Regions from separate parts of the Lysobacter helvus genome, predicted to be linked through region 2. Evidence: predicted binding sites of a transcription regulator. Region 2 holds the regulator's gene; the other holds the start of a gene.
The links. Region 2 encodes HrcA, which represses chaperone genes, less so after heat shock. Its sites were predicted from a motif close to TTNGCACTCNNNNNNNNNGAGTGCNAA; they were not measured.
Positions count from the first base shown of each region.

Region 1 (7,670 bases), 1.3 Mb from region 2:
TCTCGGTGACCGGATGCTCCACCTGGATGCGGGTGTTCATTTCGATGAAATAGAACCGCCCGTTTTCGTACAGGAACTCGAACGTGCCCGCGCCGCGATAGCCGATGCGGATGCACGCTTCGACGCACACCTTGCCGATCTCCGCGCGCTGCTCCGGCGTGATGCCCGGGGCCGGCGCTTCTTCCACGACCTTCTGGTGGCGGCGCTGCATGGAGCAATCGCGCTCGCCGAGGTGGATCGCGTTGCCCTGGCCGTCGGCCAGCACCTGGATCTCCACGTGGCGCGGGTTCTCCAGGAATTTCTCCATGTAGACCATGTCGTTGGAGAACGCGGCCTTCGCCTCGGTCTTCGTGGTCTGGATGGCGTTATGCAGGTGCGCTTCGGTGTGCACCACGCGCATGCCGCGACCGCCGCCGCCACCGGCGGCCTTCACGATCACCGGATAGCCGATCTCGCGCGCGATCTTGACGTTGGTGGCCGCGTCGTCGCCGAGCGGTCCACCGCTGCCGGGCACGCACGGCACGCCGGCGGCCTTCATCGCGCGGATCGCTTCGACCTTGTCGCCCATCAGGCGGATCGTGTCGGCCTTCGGGCCGATGAAGATGAAGCCGGATTGCTCCACGCGTTCGGCGAAGTCCGCGTTCTCGCTGAGGAAGCCGTAGCCCGGGTGGATCGCCTGCGCGTCGGTGACTTCGGCCGCGGCGATGATCGAGGCCATGTTCAAGTAACTGTCGGTGGACGGCGCGGGGCCGATGCACACCGATTCGTCGGCCATGGCGACGTGCTTGAGGTTGCGGTCGACGGTGGAATGCACCGCGACCGTGCGGATGCCGAGCGCGTGGCACGCGCGCAGGATGCGCAGCGCGATTTCCCCGCGATTGGCGATGACGACTTTATCGAGCATCTGCGCCGCCTCAGCCGATCACGAACAAGGGTTCGTCGAATTCGATCGGCTGGCCGCTCTCGCACAGCACCTTGAGCACGGTGCCGGACACGTCGGCTTCGATCGGATTGAACATCTTCATCGCCTCGATGATGCCCAGCGTCTCGCCGGCCTTCACCGCCTGGCCGACGCTGACGAACGCCGGCTTGTCCGGCGAGGGCGAGGCATAGAACGTCCCGACCATCGGTGCGCGGACGATGTGGCCTTCCGGCAGGTCGGACATCGGCTTGGGCTGGCCGCCGCTGGCGGCGTCGGTCGGGCCCGCCATGGGCATGACCGGCGACGGGCGTTGTTCGACCTGCATCGGGGCCATCTGCTGGACCTGCATCGCGCCGCGCGGCACGCGGGCCAGGCGAACGGATTCCTCGCCTTCCTTGATTTCGATCTCGGCGAGGTTCGACTCTTCCAGCAGATCGATCAGCTTCTTGATTTTGCGCAGGTCCATGGCGGGCCTCTGGTCGGAGCCTCCGGCAACGGAGGCGGTGGGAACGGAATGGGTGGGATCAGGCGCCGAGGCGCTGGAGGGCGGCGTCGAGCGCGAGCGAATAGCTCGCGGCGCCGAAGCCCGCGACCACGCCGACGGCGAGGTCGCTGAAATAACTGGTGCGGCGGAACGGTTCCCGCGCATGCGGGTTGGACAGGTGCACTTCGATGAAGGGCAACGCGACCGCGGCCAGCGCATCGCGCAGCGCGACCGAGGTGTGGGTGAAGCCCGCGGGGTTCACCAGGAGGAAGTCGGTGCCATCGGTGCGCGCGGCCTGCACGCGGTCGATCAGCGCGGCTTCGGCGTTGGATTGCAGGGAGGTCAGGTCGTGGCCGGCCTCGCGGGCGCGGCGCCCGAGTTCGGCGTCGATCTCGGCGAGGGTCGTGCGGCCATAGACCTCCGGCTCGCGCGTACCGAGCAGGTTGAGGTTCGGGCCATGCAGGACCAGCAGCTTCGCCATCGCGCGCGTCGGGGGACCTAAGGACGCGCAGTCTGGCCCAAGCGCTCCGGGGTGTCCAGACGATCACATCACGATCGCGGAAGTTCTCGGGACTTATGCAGAGGTTGGAGTTGCGCCTCTAATCCCTTGCCCAGCCTGCGATTTCCCCGTGTTCGAACGGGCCGATGCGTTGTTTCAGCAGCCGCCCGTCGGCGGAGACCAGGATCGAATAGGGCAGCACGCCCTTCGGATTGCCCAGGCGGACGCCCGCATCGGCCGGGCCGGGGGTTTCGATCAGGATTGGATAGTCCACGCCCGTTTTCGCCACGAAGGCGCGCACGGCCTCGACGTCATCCAGAGCGATGCCGACGACTTGCACGCCGTTGGCACCCTGTTCGGTGGCGAAGGCCTGCAGCGCGGGCATCTCGGTGACGCAGGGCCCGCACCAGCTGGCCCAGAGGTTGATGAGGACGGGGCGGCCGGCGTACTTCTCGGGAAGTTCGATGCGCTGGCCCGCCAGGTCCGGCAACGTGATCGCCGGGAGTTTCTCCCCGCGGCGCGCCACCGCTACGCCGGCCGGCACCGGGGGCGCGCTGGCGTCCATCGCTTCGCCCAGCACGCGCTGGCCCAGTTCGGTCCGCAGCAGCGGGCCGGGGCCCGTCGTCAGCAGGGCCGCAACGACCCCGAGCGCACCAGCCACCAACGCAACCAGCACCACTTTCGTGCCCGATCCCATCACTCCGCTCCGCGATGCGCGCGTTGCACGAACTTTGCCGCGTCTTCGAAGCCCGTCAGGCGCAGGCCGCGACGTTCCTGCCCGTCCTTGAAGAACAGCGACATCGGCGGGCCGATGATCCCGAAGCGCTGCATCAGCGCCTGGTCGGTCGCGTCGTTGGCGGTGACGTCGGCCTGCAGCAACACGTAATCGGACAGCGCGGCATGCACGTCCGGCCGGGTGAAGACGTACTTCTCCATCTCCTTGCAGCTCACGCACCAGTCCGCATAGAAGTCGAGCATCACCGGCTTGTTCGCGCTGCGCGCGGCGGCGATCTCGCGATCCAGGTCCTCGACCGACTTGATGCGCTTGAACGCGATCGCTTCCGACCGCGCGCCCGTGACGCCGGCAAGGGGTTGCAGCGGATCGTGTCCGCCGGCGAATGCACCAAGCAATTCCGCCGCACCGACGACGCCGAGCACGAGCGCCGCGAAGCGCGCCGCCAGCCGTGCACGCGATGTCGTGCCCTGCGAAAACACCCACGCCGCCGCCCCGAGCGCCAGCAATCCCCACAACGCGAGCGTCGCCGCCCCCGGCAACACGCGCGACAGCATCCAGATCGCAAGCCCGAGGAACACGAAACCGAACACGCGTTGCACCGCGATCATCCACGGCCCGCTCGTCGGCATCCCGCGGCCCGCGGCCATGCCGAACGCGATCAACGGCGCGCCCATGCCCAGCGCCAGCAGGAACAATGCCGCGCCACCGAGCACCGGATCGCGCGCCTGCGCGATGTAGAGCACTGCGCCCATCAACGGCGGCGCGACGCACGGCCCGACGATCAGCGCCGACAACGCGCCCATCGCCGCCACCCCCACCCACGAGCCACCGCGCTGGCGATCGCTCACCGCGCCCAGGCGCGCGCGCAATCCCGCGGGCAATTGCAGTTCGTACAAACCGAACATCGACAACGACAGGATCACGAACAAGGCCGCGAAGGCGCCGAGCACCCACGCGTTCTGCATCCACGCCTGCAGGTTGGCCGCCGCGCCGAGCAATCCCGCGAGCACGCCGGCAATCGTGAACACCACCGCGCTCGCAAGTACGTACACCAGCGACAGCGAGAACGCGCGCGTCGCACCGATGCGTTCGCCGCGGCCGGCGATGAGGCCCGACAGGATCGGCACCATCGGCAACACGCAGGGCGTGAACGCGAGGCCGAGCCCGTAGGCGAAGAACAGCAGCAACGTCCACGCGCGCTGCTTGCCGCCCAGGTCGCGCGCGAGGCGCTGGTCGGCGGCGAGGTTGTCGGCAGGCGTTGCAGCGGTCGCACCCGACACGGTGCCAGCGGGCAGCGACACCTGGATCGAACGCGTCATCACCGGATAGCAGATGCCTCCGGTCTGGCAGCCCTGGAACGACACGCGCAACGTGCCGTCCACGGCATTCACGTGCGTGCGCTGCACGGCCACCGGCACTTCCACCTGGTCGAAGTACACGACCACGTCGCCGAAATGTTCGTCGCGATGCTGCGTGCCCTGCGGCCAGCGCGGCGCGCCGAGCGACAGGCCCTGGCCATCGAGCTTCAGCGTGGTCTTGTCGCGATAGAGGTAATACCCGCGCGCCGGCGTGAAGCGCAGCAGCAGCGCGTTGCCGCCGTCGGCGATCGCTTCCACCTTGAACGCCTGCTCGGGCGGAAGCGGTGCGGCATCGACCTGCGCGCCGCCCGCATCGCCGAACAACGCGGAGGAGGCCGGCGCGCGCGCGCCGAGCAACGGTTCGACCGACGCCGAAGGCAATGCGACCTTGATCGTGCGCACCTGCGGTGGATAGCAGATGCCCGCGTCCGCGCAGCCCTGGTACTTCACCTTCAGCTCGACGCCTTGCGCCTCCGGCGCGATCGTGCCGCCATACGTCGCGATCAGCGCATCGCGGTAGATCTCCACGTCGCCGAAGAACTCGTCGTGCTTCGGATGCCCCTTCGGCATCGCGAGCGTTCCGCCATCGATGCCCTGCACGCCGATGCGCTGGCGATACAGGTAATAGCCGGGCGCAATCTTCCACGTCAGCTCGATGCGGTCGCGCGCGGGCGCGTCCACCGACAGCGCGAAGGCCTGGTCGACGGGCAGCAGGTCCTTTTCATCGATCGCCCGCGCATCGCGCGCCACGCCCGACAACGCCAGGGCGCACAACGCGAGCAATGCGTTTCGAAGGTATTGCGTCATTGCACTTCCCCGGCGATCCACTGGAGGTAGGCCGGCAGGCCGGCGGCTTCGACCGCGATCAGCTCGGGCAGTTCGTAGGGATGCAGCGCCACTAGCCGGGCCTGCAGGTCCGGCAATCGTTCGCGCGTGGTCTTGACCAGCAGCAGCACTTCATCGGCGCGCTCGACCCGGCCTTGCCAGCGATATGTCGAACGCAACCCCGGCAACACGTTGACGCAGGCGGCCAGGCGTTCGCCCACCAGCGCATCGGCGATGCGTTGCGCGGTGTCGGCATCGGGGCAGGTGCTGAGGCAGAGCAGGGCGGTCACGGGGCGGCCACGGATGGGGGCCGCATAGGGTAACCGCGCGGGCACGGCGGCCCGCGGGACGCAGCGGTCTGCGCAGTCGTCAGTCCAGCGTTTCGTAATACGCGTCGCTGGTCATCAGCGAACGCGTACGCGGGCGGCCGGTGCGCTGGCTCGCCAGTTCTTCCATCAGCTCGACCAGGGCGAGGCGCGCGCGCACTGGCGCTTCGCGGAAGGCCATGAGTAATCGCTGCTCGAGCGAATCGTCGACCAGCAGCGCGTCCACCGCCGACACCGAATCCAGCACCGTGTCCCGCGATGGCGCCATCTGCCCGCGTCCGGTGGCGAGCCATTCGAACTGCACGCCGGTCACCATCGCGATTTCGCGCAGGTGCTTGACGCTCGGGTTCTTGCCTTGCGGCGCTTCCCAATGGCTCACCGCGCTGCGTTGCACGCCCACGGCCTGCGCAAGCTGCGTCTGGGACATGGCGGCATGGCGGCGAGCCAGGCGGATGCGTTGTTGGGACGTCATTGGGTGGGTCGACAACTCTGTGCGATGTAACGGTGGAAGGAAGTTTCAGCGGCTGTGAAGGCGTTATCGGCACGTTAAACCCGGGAACAGTCGTGGGGATAGCGAAGAAGCCAACAATAGTCACCCCGTGAATGATAATGGCCGCATCCTGTCTACTTTTGGTAGCGGGCACGGTCACCACCGGGGCGGGCGCGAGGCGGGGCGCGGCTCTGGCTACCATCCGACAGCGCTTTTTGCCTGCCACCAGTCTTCACAACCTGCGACGGCGTCCGCAAGCTGCGCCCTCGTCGAACGGAATTTCGGCAGCAAGGGACTGGGAGCGGGGGAGCGGCGAAGGAACGCCAGCCACGGATCGGCACCCGTCACTCCGGGGGCGCGCACGGCATCGTGTGCGCCCTTTCTTTTTGCCTCTTGAAAGCACCAGGGGCTTTCCCCAACTCCCTCCCCGTCCCGGCGCGCCGGGCCTTTTCGTGTCGCGGTTTTGGCAGTCGGGTCCCCGGACTGCTAAGCTTCGCGCCCTTTCCCCAATCGACTCAACGACTTGCGAGGGTTGTCAATGAACATCAAGCCGCTCTACGACCGCGTTGTCATCAAGCGCATGGAAGAAGAAAAAATCTCCGCCGGCGGCATCGTCATCCCCGACTCCGCCACCGAAAAGCCGATCAAGGGCGAAGTCGTCGCCGTCGGCGACGGCAAGGTCCTCGACAACGGCTCCGTCCGCGCGCCGAAGGTCAAGGCCGGCGACAAGGTCCTGTTCGGCAAGTACAGCGGCACGGAAGTGAAGCTGGATGGCACCGAGTACCTGGTCGTGAAGGAAGACGACATCCTCGCCGTCCTCGGCTGAGCGTCGTTTCCGCACAACAAGCAATCACAAGAATTCTTCTACTGAGGTAATCCGCAATGGCTGCCAAGGAAATTCGTTTCGGTGAGGACGCGCGCGCCAAGATGGTGCGCGGCGTCAACGTGCTCGCCAATGCCGTCAAGGCCACCCTGGGCCCGAAGGGCCGCAACGTCGTGCTCGAGAAGAGCTACGGCGCCCCCACGATCACCAAGGACGGCGTGTCCGTCGCCAAGGAGATCGAGCTCGCCGACAAGTTCGAGAACATGGGCGCGCAGATGGTGAAGGAAGTCGCGTCCAAGACCTCCGACAACGCCGGTGACGGCACCACCACCGCCACCGTGCTCGCGCAGGCGCTGATCCGCGAAGGCATGAAGGCGGTCGCCGCCGGCATGAACCCCATGGACCTCAAGCGCGGCATCGACAAGGCCGTCGTGGCCGCCGTCGCCGAGCTGAAGAACATCAGCAAGCCCACGGCCGACGACAAGGCGATCGCGCAGGTCGGCACGATCTCCGCCAACTCCGACGAGTCGATCGGCAACATCATCGCCGACGCGATGAAGAAGGTCGGCAAGGAAGGCGTGATCACGGTTGAAGAAGGCTCGGGCCTGGAGAACGAGCTCGACGTCGTCGAAGGCATGCAGTTCGACCGCGGCTACCTCTCGCCGTACTTCATCAACAACCAGCAGTCGATGTCGGCCGAGCTGGATGATCCCTTCATCCTGCTGCACGACAAGAAGATCTCGAACGTCCGCGACCTGCTGCCCGTCCTCGAAGGCGTGGCCAAGGCCGGCAAGCCGTTGCTGATCGTCGCCGAGGAAGTCGAAGGCGAAGCGCTGGCCACCCTGGTGGTCAACACGATCCGCGGCATCGTCAAGGTCTGCGCCGTCAAGGCGCCGGGCTTCGGCGACCGTCGCAAGGCGATGCTGGAAGACATGGCCACCCTGACCGGCGGCACCGTGATCTCCGAAGAAGTCGGCCTCTCGCTCGAGAAGGCGACCATCAAGGACCTCGGCCGCGCGAAGAAGATCCAGGTCACCAAGGAAAACACCACGATCATCGACGGCGCCGGCGAGACCTCCGCCATCGAAAGCCGCATCAAGCAGATCAAGGCGCAGATCGAAGAGACCTCTTCGGACTACGACCGCGAGAAGCTGCAGGAGCGCGTCGCCAAGCTGGCCGGCGGCGTTGCGGTGATCAAGGTCGGTGC
Region 1 covers NZ_AP024546.1:1,704,964-1,712,633, forward strand. Annotated here, with positions in the region: gene accC (acetyl-CoA carboxylase biotin carboxylase subunit) at 1-904, opposite strand, end outside; gene accB (acetyl-CoA carboxylase biotin carboxyl carrier protein) at 915-1,388, opposite strand; gene aroQ (type II 3-dehydroquinate dehydratase) at 1,447-1,887, opposite strand; gene LYSHEL_RS08365 (TlpA family protein disulfide reductase) at 2,006-2,602, opposite strand; gene LYSHEL_RS08370 (protein-disulfide reductase DsbD) at 2,602-4,806, opposite strand; gene cutA (divalent-cation tolerance protein CutA) at 4,803-5,114, opposite strand; gene LYSHEL_RS08380 (helix-turn-helix transcriptional regulator) at 5,194-5,577, opposite strand; gene groES (co-chaperone GroES) at 6,179-6,466, shown strand; gene groL (chaperonin GroEL) at 6,523-7,670, shown strand, end outside.
Region 1: a site for HrcA is predicted at 6,104-6,130, ahead of groES (co-chaperone GroES). Genes of this name have one in related genera too.

Region 2 (7,670 bases):
CAAGCTCGATGAAGCGTTGGGCGAGAATTTCTTCAGCTTCGACGTCACCGCGCTGTTGAACACGATCGCGAAGAAGCCCCACGGCGTGGCCGCGGGGAGCGAGTTGTACGTGACTTTCGTGCCGGGCGGACGCCCGGTGTCGGGTGCGAACCCGATGGTCGCTTCGATCGAACTGGTGCGGCAGTAACTGCCTGGGCCCCTCTCCCGTTCGGGAGAGGGGTCAACTGATCATTCGGTCCCAGAAGCCCTTCACCCCGTCGAGGAACGTCGAGGCTTTCGGCGAATGGCGCCGCGCGCCCTCGCCGACGAAGGTGGCTTCGAACTTCTCCAGCAACTCGCGCTGTTCCGGCGTGAGGTTGACCGGCGTTTCCACCGCGACCTTGCAATACAGGTCGCCCGGCGCGCGGCTGCGCACCGAACGCACGCCGCGATCGCGCAGGCGGAACACCTTGCCGCTCTGCGTTTCGGCGGGGATGCGCAGTTCGATGTCGCCGCCCAGCGTGGGCACGCGGATCGAATCGCCCAGCGCCGCCTGCGAGATGCGCACCGGCACTTCGCAATGCAGGTCGTCGCCTTCGCGCTCGAAGATGTCGTGCGGACGCACGCGCACTTCCACGTACAGGTCGCCCGGCGGCGTGCCCGGCGGACCGGCCTCGCCTTCGCCGGACAAGCGGATGCGGTCGCCGTTGTCGACGCCCGCGGGGATCTTCACCGAGAGCACCTTTTCTTCCTCCAGGCGCCCCTGCCCCACGCACGGCTTGCACGGGTTGATGATGACCTTGCCGCGCCCTGCGCAATGCGGGCACGTCTGCTGCATCTGGAAGATGCCGCGCTGCATGCGCACCTGGCCGCGGCCGTGGCACGTGGTGCAGTTTTCCACCTGGCCGTCGGCCGATCCCGACCCGTTGCAGTGCTGGCACGAGACGAGCGTGGGGACTTCGACGCGCTTCTCGATGCCCGAGACCGCTTCTTCGAGATCGAGCTCCATCACGTAGCCGATGTCGGCGCCGCGCCGCGGGCCACCGCGCCCGCCGGCCCCGCCGCCGAAGATGTTGCCGAAGATGTCCCCGAAGATGTCGCCCATGTCGGCGTAACCGCCCGGGCCACCACCCCCACCGCCGCCCATGCCGTGTTCGAATGCAGCGTGGCCGTGCTGGTCGTACATGCGGCGCTTGGCCGCGTCCGACAGCACTTCGTAGGCTTCCTTGCATTCCTTGAACGCGGCTTCCGCAGCGTGGTCGCCGGGATTGCGATCGGGGTGGTGCTTCATCGCGCAGCGGCGATAGGCCTTCTTCAGGTCTTCGTCGCTGGCGTCGCGGGCCACGCCCAGGGTTTCGTAGTAGTCGCGTTTGCTCATGGAGCCGGGTTCTTCGAAAAAGTGCGAAAGCTTATACGGCGGGGCCCGGGACCGGATCGGCGGATGTCGCCTTTCGCAGACCCGGGCCCCGTTTCCGCATGACCGGGACGGCCGTTACTTGTTGTCGTCCTTGACTTCGGTGAACTCAGCGTCCACCACGTCGTCGTTGCGCGGCGCACCTCCCTGCGGGCCGCCGGCGTCGCCGCCGCCGCCCTGCCCGGCCGAGGCCGCCGCCACCAGCGACTGCGCGGCTTCCTCGAGCGCGCGGGTCTTCGCGTCGATCTGGCCCTTGTCGTCGCCCTTCATCGCGGTCTCGAGGTCGGCGAGCGCGCCTTCGACGCGGCCGATCACGTCGCCCGGCACCTTGCTGCCGTGCTCGGTGATCGCATTGCGCACCGAATGGATCATCGCGTCGGCGGTGTTGCGCGCCGTCACCAGCTCATGGAACTTCTTGTCGTCTTCGCGATGGGCTTCGGCGTCCTGCACCATCTGCTTGATCTCGTCTTCCGACAGGCCCGAGCCGGCCTTGATCTCGACCTTCTGCTCCTTGCCCGTCTTCTTGTCCTTGGCGTGCACGTGCAGGATGCCGTTGGCGTCGATGTCGAAGGAGACTTCGATCTGCGGCATGCCGCGCGGCGCGGCGTCGATGCCGGCCAGGTCGAAGCGCGCGAGCGACTTGTTGAAGCGCGCCTGTTCGCGTTCGCCCTGCAGCACGTGCACCGTCACCGCGGACTGGTTGTCGTCCGCCGTGGAGAAGACCTGCGAGGCCTTGGTCGGGATGGTGGTGTTCTTCTCGATGATCTTGGTGAACACGCCGCCGAGGGTTTCGATGCCCAGGCTGAGCGGGGTCACGTCGAGCAGCAGCACGTCCTTGACGTCGCCGGCCAGCACGCCGCCCTGGATCGCCGCGCCCAGCGCGACCGCTTCATCCGGGTTGACGTCCTTGCGCGGTTCCTTGCCGAAGAACTCGCCCACCGCCTGCTGCACCTTCGGCATGCGGGTCTGGCCGCCGACGAGGATGACTTCGCTGATTTCGCTCGCGCGCAGGCCGGCGTCGTTCAGCGCGATGCGGCACGGTTCGATCGTCTTCTTGACGAGGTCGTCGACCAGCGCTTCGAGCTTGGCGCGCGTGAGCTTGATGTTGAGGTGTTTCGGGCCCGAGGCATCGGCCGTGACGTACGGCAGGTTCACTTCGGTCTGCTGCGCGGAGGACAGCTCGATCTTCGCGCGCTCGGCGGCGTCCTTCAGGCGCTGCAGCGCGAGCGGATCCTTGCGCAGGTCGATGCCCTGGTCCTTGAGGAATTCCTCGACGAGGTAATCGATGACGCGCTTGTCGAAGTCTTCGCCGCCCAGGAACGTGTCGCCGTTGGTGGAGAGCACTTCCACCTGCATCTCGCCGTCCACGGACGCGATCTCGATGATCGACACGTCGAACGTGCCGCCGCCCAGGTCGTACACCGCGATCTTGCGGTCGCCGCCCTTCTTGTCCATGCCATAGGCCAGCGCGGCCGCGGTGGGCTCGTTGATGATGCGCTTGACGTCCAGGCCCGCGATGCGGCCGGCGTCCTTGGTGGCCTGGCGCTGGCTGTCGTTGAAGTACGCCGGCACCGTGATGACCGCTTCGGTCACCGTCTCGCCGAGGTAGGCCTCGGCCGTCTTCTTCATCTTCTCCAGCACGCGCGCGGAGATTTCCTGCGGCGAGAGGTTCTTGCCGTCGCTCGTGGCCACCCACGCGTCGCCGTTGTCATGGCCCATGATCTGGTACGGGACCAGGCCGATGTCCTTCTGCACTTCGGCGTCCTGGAACTTGCGGCCGATGAGGCGCTTGACGGCGAAGAAGGTGTTCTTGGGATTGGTGACGGCCTGGCGCTTGGCGGATGCGCCGACCAGCACTTCGCCGTCCTTGGTGTACGCCACGATCGACGGGGTGGTGCGGTCGCCTTCGCTGTTCTCGATGACGCGCGCCTTGCCGCCTTCCATGATGGCCACGCACGAATTGGTGGTGCCGAGGTCGATGCCGATGATCTTGCCCATGTGTTGCTCCCTCCGGGGATGTCGCTATTCGAAATTGGTTGGCGGGCTGCCCGCCGGACTGCACGTGATGTAGGGGCCGCTTGGCCGCCTTCAAGGCTCGGTCGTTGCGTTCAATCGTGTTTCGCGACCACGACCAGCGCCGGGCGCAGCAGTCGCTCGTTCAGCACGTAGCCCTTCTGGAAGGTCTGCGCGACCGCGCCGGGCGGCAACGCGCCGGCCTCGACCATGCTCATCGCCTGGTGGCGTTCGGGGTCGAAGCTGTCGCCGGCCTGCGGGAACACTTCGACGAGGCCGTTGGTCTCGGCGATGCGGTGCAGCTGGCGCAGCGTGAGCTCCAGGCCTTCGCGGAGGGGGTCGGATTGCGCGGCGGCGGCAAGGCCCGCTTCCATGCTGTCGAACAGCGGGAGCAGCTCGGTGAGCAGGCGTTCGTTGGCGAACTTGCGCGCCTGCTCCACGTCGCGGGCCAGGCGCTTGCGCTGGTTGTCGAGGTCGGCGCGTTCGCGCAGCGCCTCGGCGCGCAATTGCTCGACTTCGCCCTTGAGTTGTTCGATCTGGTCCTGGGGAGACAGCTCGCCTTCCAGGGCGGCGTCGCTGTCCTGCGGGTGTTCGTGGGTCATCTGGAAAGGTCCGTGGTTCGGCGGCGTCCTCCGCCCGAACCCCCCGCATGCGGTCGCCGGCCGGGGCTTTCAAGGCCCGGGGCCCCGTTCAGTCCTTCGGCGGCGCCTCCAGGGCGGCCCCGAGGACGTCGGCGGCGGCCTGCACGACGGGGATCACCCGGTCGTAGGCCATGCGCGTGGGGCCGATCACCCCGAGCACGCCCAGCACGCGCCCGCCGGCGACGTAGGGCGCGGTGACCATCGAGACCGATTCGAGCGGCGCCATGCCGGTCTCCTCGCCGATGAAGATGCGCACGCCCGGGGCGCGCGCGGTGCGTTCGAGCAGCTGCAGGATCTCGCGCTTGCGGGCGAAGGCTTCGAACAGGTCGCGCAGGCGGTCCAGGTCGGACAGGTCCTGCACGCCCATCAGGCGCGTCTGGCCGGCCAGCACCACGTCGTCCTCCACGCCCGGCGCCAGCGCCTGTTCGGCCAGTTCGACGGTGTGCGCCAGCAGCGTTTCCATTTCGCTGCGCGCGTTGTTCAACTCCTGCACCAGGCGCGCGCGGATCTCCGCGAGCGGGCGTCCGGCGAAGTGCTGGTTGAGGTAGTTGGCCGCGCGTTCCAGCTCGCCCGCGTCGTAGGGGCGGCGCGTGTGCAGGATGCGGTTCTGCACGTCGTTGTCGGCGAAGACGAGGATCGCCAGCACGCGCTGCGCATCCAGCGGGACGAAATCGATGTGGCGGAAGGCGAACTGCTCGCGCTTGGGCACCCCGACCACGCCGACGAAATGCGTCATCGCCGACAACAGTTCCGACGCGCTGCCCAGCAGGGCCTGCGTGCCCGACCCGGCCGGCAGCTCCTGGCGCAGGCGCGCGAGCTCCCCTTCGGGCAGCGAACGCACCTGCAGCAGCGAATCCACGAACACCCGGTAGCCCTGCGTGGTCGGGATGCGGCCAGCGGAGGTGTGCGGCGAACTCAGGAGCCCGCCCTCCTCCAGGTCCGCGAGGATGTTACGGATGGTCGCCGGGCTGATGTCCAGGCCCGCGTGGCGGGCCAGCGTCTGCGAACCGACCGGTTCGCCATCGTGGATGTAGCGCCCGATCAGCGTGCGCAGCAGGTGCCGTGCGCGCGGATCGAGGTCGCCGGGGAGTTGCGTGCGCGAAGCCATGGGGCGGGTATACGGCGCGCGGCAGGTGGGCGCAAGCGGATTGCGTTGCACGCAGTCTCGGTTCCTGCGACGACGAATCTTTTACGCTATCGCCCCATGCTCACCCATCTCGCCATCAAGGACTTCGCGGTCGTCCGCGCGGCCGAACTCGATTTCGCCGCGGGCCTGACCGTGATTTCCGGCGAAACCGGCGCGGGCAAGTCGCTGCTGGTCGACGCGCTGGGCTTCCTGTCCGGGGCGCGCGCCGACAGCGGCGTGGTGCGCCACGGGGCTGAACGCGCGGAACTGGTCGCGGTGTTCGACCTGTCCGATGCGCCCGCGGCCGCCGCCTGGCTGCAGGAACAGGACCTCGACGACACCGATGCCGGCGCGACATGCCAGTTGCGCCGCACGCTGCGCGCCGACGGTGGTTCGAAGGCGTGGATCAACGGCCGCCCCGCGACGATCGCCCAGGTGGCCGAACTCGCCGGGCGCCTGGTCGAAATCCACGGCCAGCACGAACACCAGGCGTTGATGGCGCGCGGCAGCCAGCTCGCGCTGCTCGATGCCTTCGGCCGGCACGCGCCGTTGCAGGCGCAGGTGCAGGCCGCCGCGCGCACGTGGGCGGCGCTGGTGCGCGAACGCGACGCGCTCTCGCAACGCGGCGATCCCGGCGATCGCATCGCCTTCCTCGAACACCAGCTGCAGGAATTGCAGCGCGATGCGCTGGAGCCCGCGGCGTTCGCCGACCTCGTCGCCGCGCACCGCCGCCATGCGCACGCCGCCGGCCTGATCGAAGCCTGCGACGCCGCCGCCGCGCGCCTGGGTGGCGAAGACGGTCCGGCCCTCGGGCGCCAGCTGCAGCAGATGCGCAACGACCTCGCGCGCCAGGCCGAACACGAACCGCGCCTGCTCGAGATCGACGCGATGCTCGACACCGCCGCGATCCAGCTCGACGAAGCGGCGTCCCTGCTGGAACGCGTCCGCGCCGACCTGGACCTCGACCCCACCGCCTTCGACGACCTGGACCGCAAGCTCACGCGCCTGCACGACTTGGCGCGCAAGCACCGCATCGCGCCCGAAGGCCTGGCCGCGCAACGCGATGCCCTCGTCGCGGAGCTCGAATCCCTGCGCGGCGCCGAAGACCGCGTGCGCGCGCTCGATGGCGAAATCGAATCGGCCCGCCTCGCGTGGGCGAAGCACGCCGCCACGCTGACGAAAGCCCGCACGCAGGCGGCGAAGTCGCTCGCATCGTCCACGACCACGCTGATCGGCGAGCTCGGCATGGGCGGCGGCGCGTTCTCGGTGTCGATCGAACCCAACCCCGCGGCCGATCCGGATCCGCAAGGCGCCGAGCGCATCGAATTCCTCGTCGCCGCCAATCCCGGCCAGCCCGCGCGCGCGTTGCGCAAGGTCGCCTCCGGCGGCGAACTCTCGCGCATCTCGCTCGCGATCGAAGTCGCCGCGCTCGGCCTGGACGCCGTGCCCACGATGGTGTTCGACGAGGTGGATTCGGGCATCGGCGGCGCGGTGGCGGACATCGTCGGCCAGAAGCTGCGTGCGCTCGGTGCGAAACGCCAGGTGTTGTGCGTGACCCACCTGCCGCAGGTCGCCGCGCAGGGCAACGCCCATTACCGCGTCAGCAAGGCCGCCAGCGACGGCATGACCCAGAGCGCCGTGCGCCAGCTGGAAGCGAAGGACCGCGAGGAAGAACTCGCCCGCATGCTGGGTGGCGTGGAAGTGAGCAAGGAAGCGCGCGCCGCGGCGCGGCGGTTGCTGGCGGACGTGGGCTAGCGCTTCTTGCGCACGTAGAGCACCAGCGCGTGCTCTTCGATCTCGTACCCGTGCTGCGCCGCGATCTGCCGTTGCAGGTCTTCGATCTCCGCGCTCTGGAACTCGATGACCTTGCCGGTCTCGATGTCGACCATGTGGTCGTGGTGCTCGCCGCGGTCCAGCTCGTACACCGCGTGGCCACCCTCGAAGTTGTGCTTGAGCACCAGCCCGGCCGCCTCGAATTGCGTGAGCACCCGGTAAACGGTGGCCAGCCCGATTTCGTCCCCGTGGTCCAGCAGCAACCGGTAGATGTCCTCGGCCGTCATGTGGCGCGGGCGGGACTGTTCCAACAGCTCGAGGATCCGCATCCGCGGATGCGTGACCTTGAGCCCGAGCTTGCGCAGATCCTGCTGTTCCATGGCGGCGGAGTGTATCATCGGCCCCCTTCCGACCCCCCGCGACAGGTTCCATGCGCAAGCTCTTGATGGTCCTCGCCCTCGCCGTCCTCACCGCGGGCTGCGGCATGCTCTACCGCCAGCCGATCTACCAGGGCAACCTCCTCGAGAAGTCCAACGTCGACCAACTGGCCGAAGGCATGGACAAGCGCCAGGTGATGGCGCTGCTCGGGACGCCCTCCGTCGCCGATCCCTTCCACCACGATCGCTGGGACTACATCGCCACCGAGCGCACCGGCCGCGTGGGCAAGACCGAGGTCAAGACGCTCACGGTCTTCTTCGCCAACGACCAGCTGCAGAAGTGGGAA
Region 2 covers NZ_AP024546.1:2,985,924-2,993,593, forward strand. Annotated here, with positions in the region: gene LYSHEL_RS14590 (tyrosinase family protein) at 1-187, shown strand, start outside; gene dnaJ (molecular chaperone DnaJ) at 221-1,357, opposite strand; gene dnaK (molecular chaperone DnaK) at 1,472-3,391, opposite strand; gene grpE (nucleotide exchange factor GrpE) at 3,502-4,008, opposite strand; gene hrcA (heat-inducible transcriptional repressor HrcA) at 4,097-5,155, opposite strand; gene recN (DNA repair protein RecN) at 5,252-6,928, shown strand; gene fur (ferric iron uptake transcriptional regulator) at 6,925-7,326, opposite strand; gene LYSHEL_RS14625 (outer membrane protein assembly factor BamE) at 7,377-7,670, shown strand, end outside.